Regions from separate parts of the Staphylococcus durrellii genome, predicted to be linked through region 2. Evidence: predicted binding sites of a transcription regulator. Region 2 holds the regulator's gene; the other holds the start of a gene.
What was found. The regulator Rex, encoded in region 2, represses fermentation and respiration genes when NADH is low (regulators of the CRP and FNR family bind a similar motif). The targets are predictions, from matches to a motif close to TTGTGAAATATTTCACAA.

Region 1: the regulator Rex is predicted to act here: its motif matches at 1,735-1,752, upstream of ISP02_RS08195 (cytochrome ubiquinol oxidase subunit I).

Annotation. Positions count from the first base shown of each region.
Region 1 is NZ_JADIIO010000001.1:1,705,575-1,712,478, forward strand. It holds gene ISP02_RS08190 (cytochrome d ubiquinol oxidase subunit II) at 1-361, opposite strand, end outside; gene ISP02_RS08195 (cytochrome ubiquinol oxidase subunit I) at 361-1,713, opposite strand; gene ISP02_RS08200 (glutaredoxin family protein) at 1,917-2,150, shown strand; gene ptsP (phosphoenolpyruvate--protein phosphotransferase) at 2,199-3,914, opposite strand; gene ISP02_RS08210 (phosphocarrier protein HPr) at 3,917-4,183, opposite strand; gene ISP02_RS08215 (DUF697 domain-containing protein) at 4,360-4,902, opposite strand; gene ISP02_RS08220 (class I SAM-dependent rRNA methyltransferase) at 4,960-6,129, opposite strand; gene auxA (lipoteichoic acid stability factor AuxA) at 6,351-6,904, opposite strand, start outside.
Region 2 is NZ_JADIIO010000001.1:842,717-849,620, forward strand. It holds gene ISP02_RS03965 (ABC-F family ATP-binding cassette domain-containing protein) at 33-1,961, opposite strand; gene ISP02_RS03970 (redox-sensing transcriptional repressor Rex) at 2,117-2,758, shown strand; gene ISP02_RS03975 (YeeE/YedE family protein) at 2,979-4,073, shown strand; gene ISP02_RS03980 (sulfurtransferase TusA family protein) at 4,092-4,316, shown strand; gene ISP02_RS03985 (sucrose-6-phosphate hydrolase) at 4,725-6,203, shown strand; gene ISP02_RS03990 (carbohydrate kinase family protein) at 6,206-6,904, shown strand, end outside.

The DNA.
Region 1 (6,904 bases), 860 kb from region 2:
CATATAATATTAACCATGGTAATTTAGAATCTTGACCATAATTTTCGAATGCATAGAATGCACCTCTAATTGATAGTAGTACTAAAGCGATTGATGCTGGTACTAACAATACCGTACCAAAATATAATGCCGAGTCTGGAAAGAATCCAACCATACCTACGAAGAAGAATACAAAGAATACATTTGTAACTTCCCATACTGGATTCAAATATCTTGATATCAAATGATTTAATTTTTTATCTTGATTAGTAATTTTAGCATGTAGTGCAAAGAATCCTGCGCCAAAGTCAATTGATGCAATAATAATATAGCAGAATAAAAATAACCATAATACGATTATTCCAATATAAGAAAATATCATTACTGCTCACCTCTCTCATTATAAACTGCAGCAATTTCTTTATGGGCTGGTTTATTTTTAAACATTCTGATTAACACATACGTTGCCGTTACAATGAGTACAATGTAAAGCAAAGCAAACAGTATAGTAACGAATGTTAATCCCCCAGCTTGTGTTGCAGCTTCTTTAACTTTTAAATATCCTCTGACAATCCACGGTTGACGTCCCATTTCCGTTAAGAACCAACCAAATTCTATAGCTAACATAGCTCCTGGTCCTGTTAGCAATATAGCATAGAGCATCGGTTTCGCATGCATAAATCGTCTTAGCTTTTTAAACATAAGCGTTGCTACATAAGCTGCAGAAACGATGAAGCAAAATACGCCAAGCGATACCATCAAATCAAAGAAATAATGCACAATGAGCGGTGGTAAATCATCTTTTGGAAAATCGTTAAGACCTTTCACTTTAGTATTAACGTTATCATCTGCTAGAAAACTTAATATTCCAGGTATTTTGATTGCACCTGTGACTTTTTGAGTGTGTTCATCGAGTGTACCAAAGAATACTAAGTCTGCTTTAGAACTAGTATCAAAATGCCATTCATATGCAGCTAATTTTTCAGGTTGTTCCTGATGTAAAAATTTTGCTGATAAATCCCCAGCCAACATTGAACCTAAAGTAAAGACTAAACCTAAAATCATAGTAACTTTTAACGCCTTTTTATGATATTCTGCGTCTTTAGTCACTTTATTTTTCAGTAATTTAAAGGCTGCTATTGCAGCTAAAATAAATGCCATAGTCATTAATGCAGTGGCAACTACGTGAAATGATCGTACAAAAAATGATGCATTAAACATTGCAGCCCATGGTTCAACATTAACCATTCTGCCATCCTTCACTTGGAAACCTGCTGGCGTATTCATAAATGAGTTTACCGAAGTAATAAACAATGCTGAGAATGAACCACCTATAATCACTGGAATACTCAAAATTACATGTGTCCACTTACCTTTAAATCTATTCCAAGTATATAAATAAATACTTAAAAATATAGCTTCAAAGAAGAAAGCAAATGTTTCCATAAATAATGGTAATGCTATGACATGGCCTCCCATTTGCATAAATGTCGGCCAAAGCAGTGACAGTTGCAAACCGATAATTGTCCCTGTCACTACGCCAACTGCAACGGTAATCGTGTAGCCTTTAGACCATCGTTTCGCCAATGCGGTATAAGTTGGATCATTCTTTTTAATGCCTAAAAATTCTGCAATAGCAAACATGAAAGGCATACCTACACCAATAGTCGCAAAAATTATATGAACTGCTAGTGTCATTCCTGTGAGGAAACGCGCTATTTCTACTGAATCCATAAAATCACCTTTTTCCTGATTTTGTGACAAAAATCACAATATATTTTTATTATAACTCGCTGATTTCTTAGATGGAATTGTTATGGTTCAAAAGAAAATTGACAAATTAATGAAGTGTCACAGACAATTCACAAACTTGATTTATTATGCTGTTTCTCTTATATTATGAAATAGTATTTCACTTTGAAAGGATTTTGTTTTAATTGTCTAATATAATAATTTATTCACAAAATGATTGTCCACCCTGCACGTTCATAAAAAATTATTTAGCTGATAAGGATGTTGAATACACTGAAAAGAATATTTCTACAAACGCTACTTATCGTAACGAAATGATAGAATACGATGCTTTTGCTACGCCATTTATTCTTTTAAATGATGAACCGATGTATCAAATTGATATGGACAAAATTAATAATGAATTAAGTATTAAATAAAAAAGAAGTTTATTAAGTAATCATACTTAATAAACTTCTTTTTATTTGCTACTTGGCATACTGTTTTACTAATGTTTGTACTTCTTCTGAAGTGGCAGCATTAATTGCACGATTAGCCAATTCCTGCATTTCAGATTGACTTAATTCTTTAATTTGACGACGTGCCTTAAGAATTGAAGTAGCACTCATAGAAAATTCATCTAAACCTAAACCTAATAATAATGGAATAGCAATTTCATCTCCAGCCATTTCACCGCACATACCAGTCCATTTACCTTCTTTATGAGAAGCCTCGATTACTTGTTTAACTAAACGTAGAATCGCAGGGTTGTATGGTTGATATAAGTATGAAACACGTTCTGACATGCGATCTGCTGCCATTGTATATTGGATTAAATCATTAGTACCAATACTAAAGAAATCTACTTCTTTAGCAAAGACATCTGCTAAAGCGGCTGTTGAAGGGATTTCAACCATGATACCTAATTCAATATCATCTGAAACTTCAACACCTTCTTGTTTTAAGTTAGCTCTTTCTTCTTCTAATAATGCTTTAGCATCACGAAACTCTTGAATAGTTGCTACCATAGGGAACATAATATTCAATTTACCATATGCTGAAGCACGTAATAATGCACGCAATTGTGGTCTAAAAATGTCTGGTTGATCCAAACATAAGCGAATAGCTCTATAACCTAAGAAAGGATTCATTTCGTCAGGTAAATTTAAATACGGCAATTCTTTATCGCCGCCAACATCTAAAGTACGCACAACTACTCTTTTGCCTTCCATAGACTCTATTACTTCTTTATAAGCTTCAAATTGTTCGTCTTCAGTTGGTAATTGGTCTCTACCCATATATAAAAATTCAGTACGATATAAACCGATACCTTCAGCACCATTTTCTAATACACCTTTAATATCATTAGGCGTACCAATGTTTGCAGCTAGTTCTACATGGTGCCCATCTAACGTCATCGATTCATCATCACGTAACTTTTGTAAATCTTTTTTATCTTCAAAGAAACGTTCACGTTTATTTTGATATGCAATAACTTCATCCTCTGAAGGATTAACAATTACTTCGCCAGTTAGACCATCAACAACAATCATATCACCTTGCTGAACTTCGTCTGTTATTGATTTAGTACCCACAACAGCAGCAATTTCTAATGAACGACTCATAATTGCAGAATGAGATGTTCTACCACCAATATTAGTAACAAAACCTTGAACAAATTCTTTATTTAATTGAGCAGTATCTGAAGGTGTTAAATCATTACCGATTATAACAACGCTTTCATCAATCATACTAGGATTAGGTAATTCAACACCTAATAAGTTTGCTAAAATACGTTTTCTTACATCGCGAATATCAGCAGCACGTTCTTTCATGTATTCATTGTCCATGCCTTCAAATATTGAAATAAATTGATCTGTAACTTCAGTTAAAGCTGTAGGTGCATTAACTTGATCATTTTTAATTTTATCCTCGATTGGTTGAATTAACTCTGGATCATCCAATACTAATAAATGCGCATCAAAAATAGCTGCTTTGTCAGCACCTAAATTTGTTTCAGCATTATTTCTAATTTTAGTTAATTCAATTTTAGATGTATTGATAGCATTTTGAAATTTTTCTACTTCGGCTGTTGTATCAGCAGTTTTCTCATTTTCAAATGATAAGTCTGGCTCAACTAGTAAATAAGCCTTAGCTATTGCCACACCATCAGAAGCAGCAATCCCCTTAATATAATTAGTCATAATTATTCAGTTAATCCTTCTTTTGATAGTACATCTGTAATTGCTTCGATTGCTTCTGCTTCATCGCTACCATCTACATAAATTGTGATTTCAGCATCTTTACCGACACCTAAACTCATTACACCCATGATAGATTTTAAGTTAACCTTTTTGCTGTTATATTCTAATTGAATATCTGAATCAAATTTTGAAGCTGTTTGTACAAGCATTGTTGCTGGTCGTGCGTGAATGCCTGTTTCATCAATTATTACGTAAGATTTTTGTTCCATATGCGTAAATCTCCTTCATATAGTTAGAATTGTTAGTTTATTATAAAACTTAACATAGCTTTATACGCTTACATTACCAAAAAAATTAGATAAATTCAATTCGTTAAGCCCTAGATATGATAATAATCAACGATTATTTTGATATTTTTTGAAAGCGCTACGGTTTAAAATGTCTTTTATATTATTGAACGTATTACTTTTTCGCATTTTTCAATGTGCTCTTGTCCTATTTTTTTCATAAAATAGTAACTAATAGATGCAGATATAGCTTGTCCAACTATAGGAAACCACTTAGTTTGTTTAGCAGCCGTACGTTTTGCCACATCTCTAATAACTACCTTTAATATCGCACTTGACACTTTTCTACCAACAAATTGGCTACCTTGTATAGCTGCAGCAGTATAGATTCTCTCTTTCATATCATCGCCAAGATTATTGACTTGTTTATGGTCAACTCCATAAATTTTGTTAATATCTTCAATAATATCTCTCATAAGTTTAATATCTACGCCAAAATCTAATCCTGGAATTGGCACGACGCTCACGCTAGATGATAAGATTGCTTTTTTTCTAATTAGAGCTTCAGCACGTTCTCTTCTGTCGGCCAGCGCGTCATTAGTCGTTGGTAAATTATCTTTGGCATTAACCTCTTCAATATTTAATACTTTATTGCCAAATTTATTAGTTAATTTATTTGTAACTTTATTTTTAATTCCCATTTTAATCTACTCCTTCTTATTTGCACTCAATAATTTAAATACCCTTTTTTCATTTAATTATTTAATTTGCAAGAAGATAGCTTTTAAATATTTGGACGGTTTGTAATGAGGATGAGTTTTAAAATCTTTAGGTAGCCCCATAACTTCTATTATTTCATAATCTACATCTGCATTAGATAATGTATCTTTTATTACTTTTTTAAATGCTTTTAATGAGAACGTACTATTATTTGTACACAATAGTAAATTACCATCAGGACCTAAAATGTCTAATGCTCCTAAAATTAATTTGTCATAGTCTTTTGTGACAGAAAATGTTTTCTTTTTATTTCTTGCAAAACTTGGTGGGTCTATTACAATCGTGTCATAAAAATGGTCGTGACGACGGGCATAATTATAAAAATCAAAAGTATCCATTACATAGATATATTGAGATTTAGGGTCAATGCCATTCAATCCAAAGTTGTCTTCCGTAAGATTGCGTGAGCGATTAGCTAAATCGACGCTCGTGGTACTAATTGCTTTATCTGCTGCCGCTACTGAGAAAGCACCAGTGTAACTAAATAAGTTCAAAACGTCTCGTTCTTCCGAAAATTTGTCTCTTAACTTTTTACGTACTTCTTTTTGATCTAAGAATATGCCAGTCATTAAACCATCTTCCAAATTCACGTTATAAAATGTGTGATTTTCTTCAATTACAATTGGGAATTCTGGCGCCTTACCAGCGACATAACCACCAGTCAACGTTTCATCTTTGAAACGCATTTTTTCATATATAGAAGTATATTCAAACACAGCTTCTATTGCTTTCAATATCAAATATCTAAACTTGTATATGCCCTTGGAATACCATTGTATTAAAAGATGACCATCATAATTATCAACGGTTAAACCGCCAATGCCATCACCTTCACTATTAAATAACCTGAAGGCTGAAATACCTTCTAAATTATAAAAATACGCTCTTTCTTCATTAGCAATTTTGAATAATCTTTCAAAAAAAGCAGCATTTATTTCTTCCGTTTTATCGTAACTTAAAACCCAGCCTATTCCTTTATGTTGTCTACCTACATAACAGGTGGCGATATATTCTTCTCTATTTGTTACTAAATAAAATAAATCCCCTTCTTTTAAATGATCTTGTGCATATATATCATCTTCCTCGATTAATGGGTACTGATTATTATATTTAGTTTCTTTTCCTCTATTTAAAGTGGCTGTTTTCATAATTTGCCAACCTTTCTCTTTATATAATTTATAGCGCTATTTATTTTAACATGTTGATTATACTGTAGCACATTACAAAATATAATTCTTTTTGTCATGATAACGATACTTAAACACGAAAAAAATTTTTACTAAGCTTTATAAAACCACAAAAAAACACAACCTAATGGCCTCAATTTCAAAGCCATTAAGTTGCATTTCGTATATTTTATCAAGTTATTTTAATGTCTGAGTTTTATTACAAATGCGACGATAACCGCTATTAACATTATAAATAAGATTGGAGTAATAAAAATAGATAATAACAATCCATGGACCATAATATTTACAAATTCTGTTAATAATTTAAAGAACAAAATACTAATCATAAATAGTTGTAAGTAATAAAACTTATCTCGTAAGAAGTTAGTAAGTGTAGTTAAAATATATATAATAATTCCAAACATTAATAATAATAAAGTTATCCATTCTATCACGTATTGCGTTTGAGAGATTTCCCATTCACCTGATAAAAACAGACTATTTCTGTTATTAAATTCTATTAATGTGAAGAATAAGAGTATCGCCCCACATAGCAATTCAACATATGCAGTTTTTAACCATTTGGGTTTTTTCATCCAATTAGGAACATCATCCTCTTGGATATCTATAATTTCTTTCCATTTGTTAATAAATTTATCTTTCTTGTCGCGCATTTTTTGTAAATCTACGCTTCTACGTGTTTTACGTGTGAATTCAGTTGTTCTATCTTGTAAGTTTTTCCAATGTTCTTTCG
Region 2 (6,904 bases):
TTTTCTCTATTTTTTATAAAGTGACTTATATGTTAAGATTCCTGTAAATTTTCCCATTTATTCATAGCATGTTCTAATTTGTGTTCGGTCTCTTCTTTTTCGAGCGCAAGTTCATTTGATTTTGATGGGTTGTTGTATATTTCTGGTGTTAGTAACTGTTCCTCAATTTCAGCGATTTTATTTTCGTAAGTTTCAATATCGCTCTCATATTGTGCTATTTTACGCTCTCGTTGTCGTTGTTCTTTTTTCTGTTCTTTTTGGGAGAGGTAAGAATTAGTATTACTGTTTGCTTCAAACGCTTGGTTACTTGTATGTTCAAGGTTTGTTTGTTGGGCAGCTAGTGCATGTTTTTCAGCGATTTTATCTAAGTAATACTGATAGTCTCCGATATATAAAGTGCCACCTGCACTATCTAGATCAAATATTTTATTAGCTAATTGAGTAATAAAGTAACGATCATGTGAGACGAAAATAATTGTACCATCAAAATCTTGTAAGGCTTGTTCTAACATTTCTTTCGAATCAATATCTAGGTGGTTAGTAGGTTCATCTAGGATTAAAACGTTATTGCGCTCTAACATTAATAACGCAAGTTGAAGCCTTGCTTTTTCGCCACCTGATAAATCGTTAATCATTTTCTTAACGTCTTCTTGTACAAATAAGAAGCGGCCCAGAACGGCCCTAATGTCTTTCTCGTTCATAGTAGGATATTGATCCCATACATAATCGAGAATCATTTTAGTAGATTTAAATTCGGCTTGCTTTTGATCATAGTAACCAATCTTCAAATTGGCCCCAGTTGTTATTTCTCCGGCTAATGCGTGTTGCTTTTCGGCGATTGTTTTAATAAGAGTTGATTTACCTATACCATTTGGACCAATAATTGCGATATGATCTCCCTTAGTTACTTCTAATGAAATAGGTTCAGTAATAGGTTCTTCATAACCAATTTCCAATTGTTTAATATGAAAAACATCATTACCAGTATTACGCTCAAAGTCAAAAGTGATATTCGCGCTTCGAGCATCAATTAGTGGTTTATCTATAGTTTGCATCTTTTCTAAAGTCTTTCGTCTACTTTTGGCCATACCCGAAGTAGAGGCTCTAGCAATATTTTTATCGACAAATGTTTCAAGTTTTTTAATCTCTGCTTTTTGTTTTTCGTATTCTTGCATTCGTTTTGCATAATATTTGTCACGTTGTTCGATAAATTGTGCATAGTTTCCTTGGTAATGTTGGACATCACCTAAAGCCACATCATAAATTTGATTAACAATTTTATCTAGAAAGTATCTGTCGTGACTGATAATAACAATAGCACCTTTAAAGTAGTTTAAATAACCCTCTAACCATTCTGTTGTTTCCATATCGAGATGGTTAGTAGGCTCATCTAATAGCAGTAAATCAGGTTCACTTAATAACATTTGAGCTAATGATAAACGCGTCTTTTGGCCACCACTAAAATCATTTATTGGACGGTCAAAATCTGCTTCATCAAAGTTCAAGCCATGTAATACAGTTTTAATTTTACTTTCGTATTGATAGCCCTCTAATTGTTCAAATTGATTTGATAGGCTTTCGTATTTTTCAAGATGCACTTTATATTTGTCACTATCAAAGTCATCTGCATGTTGCGCTAACCAATCAGTTTCTTGGTTCATTTGTTGGCCTAATTTTTTAATATGCTCAAAAGGTTTGGACATTTCTTGAATTACAGTAGAAGTTGTATTCAAGGTCATTTGCTGTGTTAAGTAACCTAACTTTAAATTTTTAATTTTTGAGATATGCCCGCCGTCATACCCCTCTACACCTGCAATGATTTTCATTAATGTAGATTTTCCGGCGCCATTTCTACCTACAATACCGATTCGCTCGCCAGTCTTAATTTCTACATTAACATCATTAAAAATATCTTCACCATCGAAAGATTTCGATATATCGTTTAGTTGTAATAATATCATGTTTTGTGCACCTCACTAATATGTCTATTTTACCTTATATAAGTGTTAGATAAAACTACGATTGTTTATTTTTATATTTTATTAATGTATAATATTATAGTAATTGCTTCCATTCATAGCTTTGTATATTTTCGTAATAATAGGGGGACTTAATTTTGGCGCATCAAAGTGATAAAATTCCTCGTGCTACATTAAAGCGTTTACCTTTATATTATAGATTTGTGAATACTTTAAAATCAAAAGGCATAGACAGAGTGAATTCTAAAACGATTAGCGAAGGACTAAATATAGATTCTGCAACTATTCGTCGAGATTTTTCATATTTTGGAGAACTAGGTAAAAAAGGATACGGATATAATATAGAAAGTCTGTTGAACTTTTTTAAACACGAAATAAATGAAAATAATGAAATTAAGATTGCCATTGTGGGCGTTGGTAATTTAGGTAAGGCATTGTTGAATTTTAATTTTTCTATTCACGATGAAATGACAATTACTGAGGCTTTTGATATTCGAGAGGATATTATAGGTGCTAAAGTTGGAAATGTTACGGTAAAACATTATAACGATATAGAAAACATTTTAAAAAAAGAAGAAATCGATGTCGTTATTCTTACAACTACTGAAAATGCGGCGCAACAAGTAACAGATCAACTCGTGCAATCTGGCGTAAAAGGTATTTTGAATTTTACACCAACTAGAGTTAATACCCCTTCAGATGTTCAAATACATCATATAGACTTAGGTATTGAATTACAATCATTACTATTTTTTATGCGTAATTATGGAGATAAATAAATTAAATATATTGAAGCTATCTTATGAGATTTTGTCTTTTAGACATTAAAAAAGGTAGCTTTTTTATTTGGTAATGATTTATCAATAATTTTTTCAACCTAATTTACCCATTCTAAAAAATTGATTACAATACTATTACAATTAAACAAATAGTCTTGAAAAGTACGATCAAATCTAATATTATTATTCTTATTAATTTAATCGGAAAAGAGGGATTTATTTGGTGTGGTTAGTATTTAGTGGTCTCATCGTAGGGGCTTTATTAGGCTTCGTTATGCAACGCACACGGTTTTGTTTAGCAGGTGGTTTCCGAGATATGTATATTCAAAAGAGTAATAAAATGTTTTATGCCTTATTAATAGCCATATCCATACAAAGTATTGGACTACTTATTTTGACTTCTACAGGCATCGTTAAAGTACCAACAGAATCATACCCTATAATAGGGACGGTTATTGGATCATTTATTTTTGGAGTTGGAATGATTTTATCTGGTGGATGTGCTACTGGTACATGGTATCGTGCCGGAGAAGGTTTAATAGGTAGTTGGATAGCTTTAGCTTTATATGCGTTCACTTCAGCAGTTACTAAATTTGGTTTATTACTACCTATATTGAATAAAATTAACAAACCAACAAATGTTAATGCTAGCATGTCACAAACAACCGGTATTCCAATGTGGGTTTGGGTTTTATTATTAGTTATTATTACACTGTTTTTCGTAGTGAAAACTTTACGTAAGCCAAAAGTTGCTGTGCCAACATTAAAACGTAAATTTACAGGTGTACGCTATTATTTATTTGAGAAGAAATATCATCCTTTCGTAGCAGCCATTTTAGTAGGTATTATTGCGTTGTTGGCTTGGCCAGTAAGTGAAACTACAGGTAGAATGGATGGACTTGGTATTACGACTCCTTCAGCTAATTTAGTACAATTTTTAGTCAGTGGAGATGTTAAATTATTAGACTGGGGCGTATTTTTAGTTTTAGGTATATTCCTTGGTTCATATATAGCAGCAAAAGGTGCAAGAGAATTTAAATGGAGATTACCGGACAAAAAGACAATTAGAAATAGTGTATTTGGAGGTACGTTCATGGGATTTGGTGCATCTGTAGCAGGAGGTTGTTCAATTGGTAATGGTTTAGTATCAACTGCGACAATGTCTTGGCAAGGATGGATAGCTCTAGCTTCAATGATTCTAGGTGCATGGTTTATGAGTTATTTTATCTTTATTAGGCCTATGAAAAAAGCTCAAAAGGCACAAGCGACCTCAGCAAAAAGTGCCAATATAAGTGGACAAACGCAAACAACATAATAAGGAGGAAATTAAATTATGGTACATGAATTAGGCACAGTAGGAATGGTTTGTCCGTTCCCATTAATAGAAGCTCAAAAGAAAATGGTAACCTTGGATAACGGAGACGAACTAAAAATTGATTTCGATTGTACTCAAGCAACTGAAGCAATACCAAATTGGGCTGCTGAACAAGGTTATCCAGTAACAAACTATGAACAATTAGATGATGCTTCTTGGACAATCACTATTCAAAAAGCATAAGCAATTGACCTGGTTATTTTTTATAACCAGGTTTTCTTTATATTCATGTGTTATAAGTGTAACCATGATGGTACACTATAAATTAAAAGTGTACATAATTGTCACTAATGTAAATGTAAAATTTTGTATAAATAGTATTCTAATCAGTTAATTATTATGAACAAATGGTTTTTAGACAACACCATTGTCTGATTGAATGATATTATATAACTTTACGGTATCTATATGTCTAATAAATATAAACAAGTCTAATAAAAGTACTATTTAACTTATAAATTTATATGAAGTAATTATTTTATCTTTAAATAACAAATGGCTTTAATGAAATAATAAATGATTTTAGTATGGGACGATTTTCGTTTGAATGATAAAATAAAGATAATTCTGTTTTGAGGAGGCAAACTTACCATGCGTGAGTGGACAAGAGACGAGCGCTATCAACATTTTGAGGAAGTCCCTCAAGATAAGTTAGAAGCATTAAAAGCTCAAGTAAAACAATCTAGCTATAGACAAACTTTTCATATCCAACCAGAATCTGGATTGCTTAATGATCCTAATGGTTTGATTTATTTTAATGGAGAATATCATATCTCACATCAATGGTTTCCTTTAGGGGCCGTTCATGGTTTGAAATATTGGTACAATTATACAAGCAAAGATTTAGTTCATTTTGAACCACATGGACCAATATTAAAACCTGACACTAAAAATGACAGCCACGGTGTATATAGTGGAAGTGCTTTTGAATATGATAATCACTTATACTATATGTATACAGGTAATGCTCGTGATGAAGCGTGGCAAAGACATGCTAGCCAATTGATTGCTAAAGTTAATCAAGATAACTCATTAAGCAAGTTTCCCAAACCTGTAATTGCTCAACCTCCTGAAGGTTATACGCAGCATTTTAGAGACCCAAAAGTCTTTAAAAGAGGAGAAGATTATTACGCCATCATAGGTGCCCAAAATATCCAGCAAAGTGGTAGGGTCGTACTCTATCGTTCAACTGATATCGTGCACTGGCAGTTTATGGGTGAATTAGAAACGAAATTGACTGAATTTGGTTATATGTGGGAGTGCCCAGATTATTTTAATTTAGATGGTTTTGACATACTGATGTTTTGTCCTCAAGGTATTGAGCCAGACGGACATAAATTCAACAATATTTATCAAGCGGGATACATAATTGGTCAGTTAGATGTTGAAAATTTAACTATGAACCATGCTGATTTCAATGAATTAGATAATGGTTTTGATTTTTATGCGCCACAAAGTTTTATCGACGAAAATGGCCAACGCATCTTAATAGGCTGGATGGGCTTGCCGGATATTAATTATCCTACAGATATTGAAGAGTGGGCACATTGTCTAACAATTCCAAGAATACTATCAATAGAAAACGGTAAATTAAAACAACGACCTATTAAAACATTAAAGCAATTACGCTCTAATGAAGAAACAGCATTAGGCTACGCTAATAAATATACGCGACAGCTTCATCCTTATGAAGGAAGACAATATGAACTTATTATTGATGTGTTAGAAAATGAAGCGACAGAAATATATTTTGAATTGCGTAGTTCACGTCAACAATCTACGTTAATAAAATATAATACAAGAGAACAGATGATAACACTTGATAGAAGTGAAAGTGGTCCATTACCTTCTCCCGTAGAGGGGACTTCTAGAAGTACTATATTAGATACACAACTTTCTCAATTACAAATTTTTATTGATACTTCTAGTATAGAAATTTTTTGTAACAATGGCGAACGTGTATTAACTGCAAGAATTTTCCCGGATAATGAAGCAACAGGTATAAAGACTTCTACTGAGTCAGGTCAAGCTTACTTGAAATTTACTAAATACGAATTGAAAGAGGGTTAATTATGCGTAAATTATATGCCATTGGTGAAGCTTTAATCGATTTTATTCCTAACACTACAGATTCTAAATTAAAAGATGTAGAGACATTTTCTAGACAAGTTGGTGGGGCACCATGTAACGTGGCTAGTACGGTTCAAAAATTAGGTGGCCAAGCAGAAATGATAACTCAATTAGGAGAAGATGCTTTCGGAGATATCATAGTCGAAACACTGGATAATTTAGGTGTTGGTACTTCTTATATTAAACGCACAAATGTAGCAAATACTGCATTAGCTTTTGTCAGTCTAACAAAGTCAGGAGAAAGAGATTTTTCATTTTATCGTAAACCCTCTGCCGATATGTTATATGATCGTGACAATATTAAAGATTTACCGATAAATGAAAATGATATTTTACATTTTTGTTCAGTAGATTTAGTTGATAGTGAAATGAAAGAAGCGCATAAAGCAATTATTGATAAATTTAAGCAACAAAAAGGGATAATTTGTTTTGATCCAAATGTAAGATTACCTTTATGGGAAAGTGAAGAGGCATGCAAGGCTGCGATAAGAGAGTTTATTCCACATGCTAATATTATTAAAATTTCTGATGAGGAGTTATCTTTCATTACTGATATTAATAATGATGAAGAAGCGATAGCGTGTTTATTTCAAAACGATGTAGAAGTTGTAATTTATACTAAAGGTTCCGCCGGTTCGGAA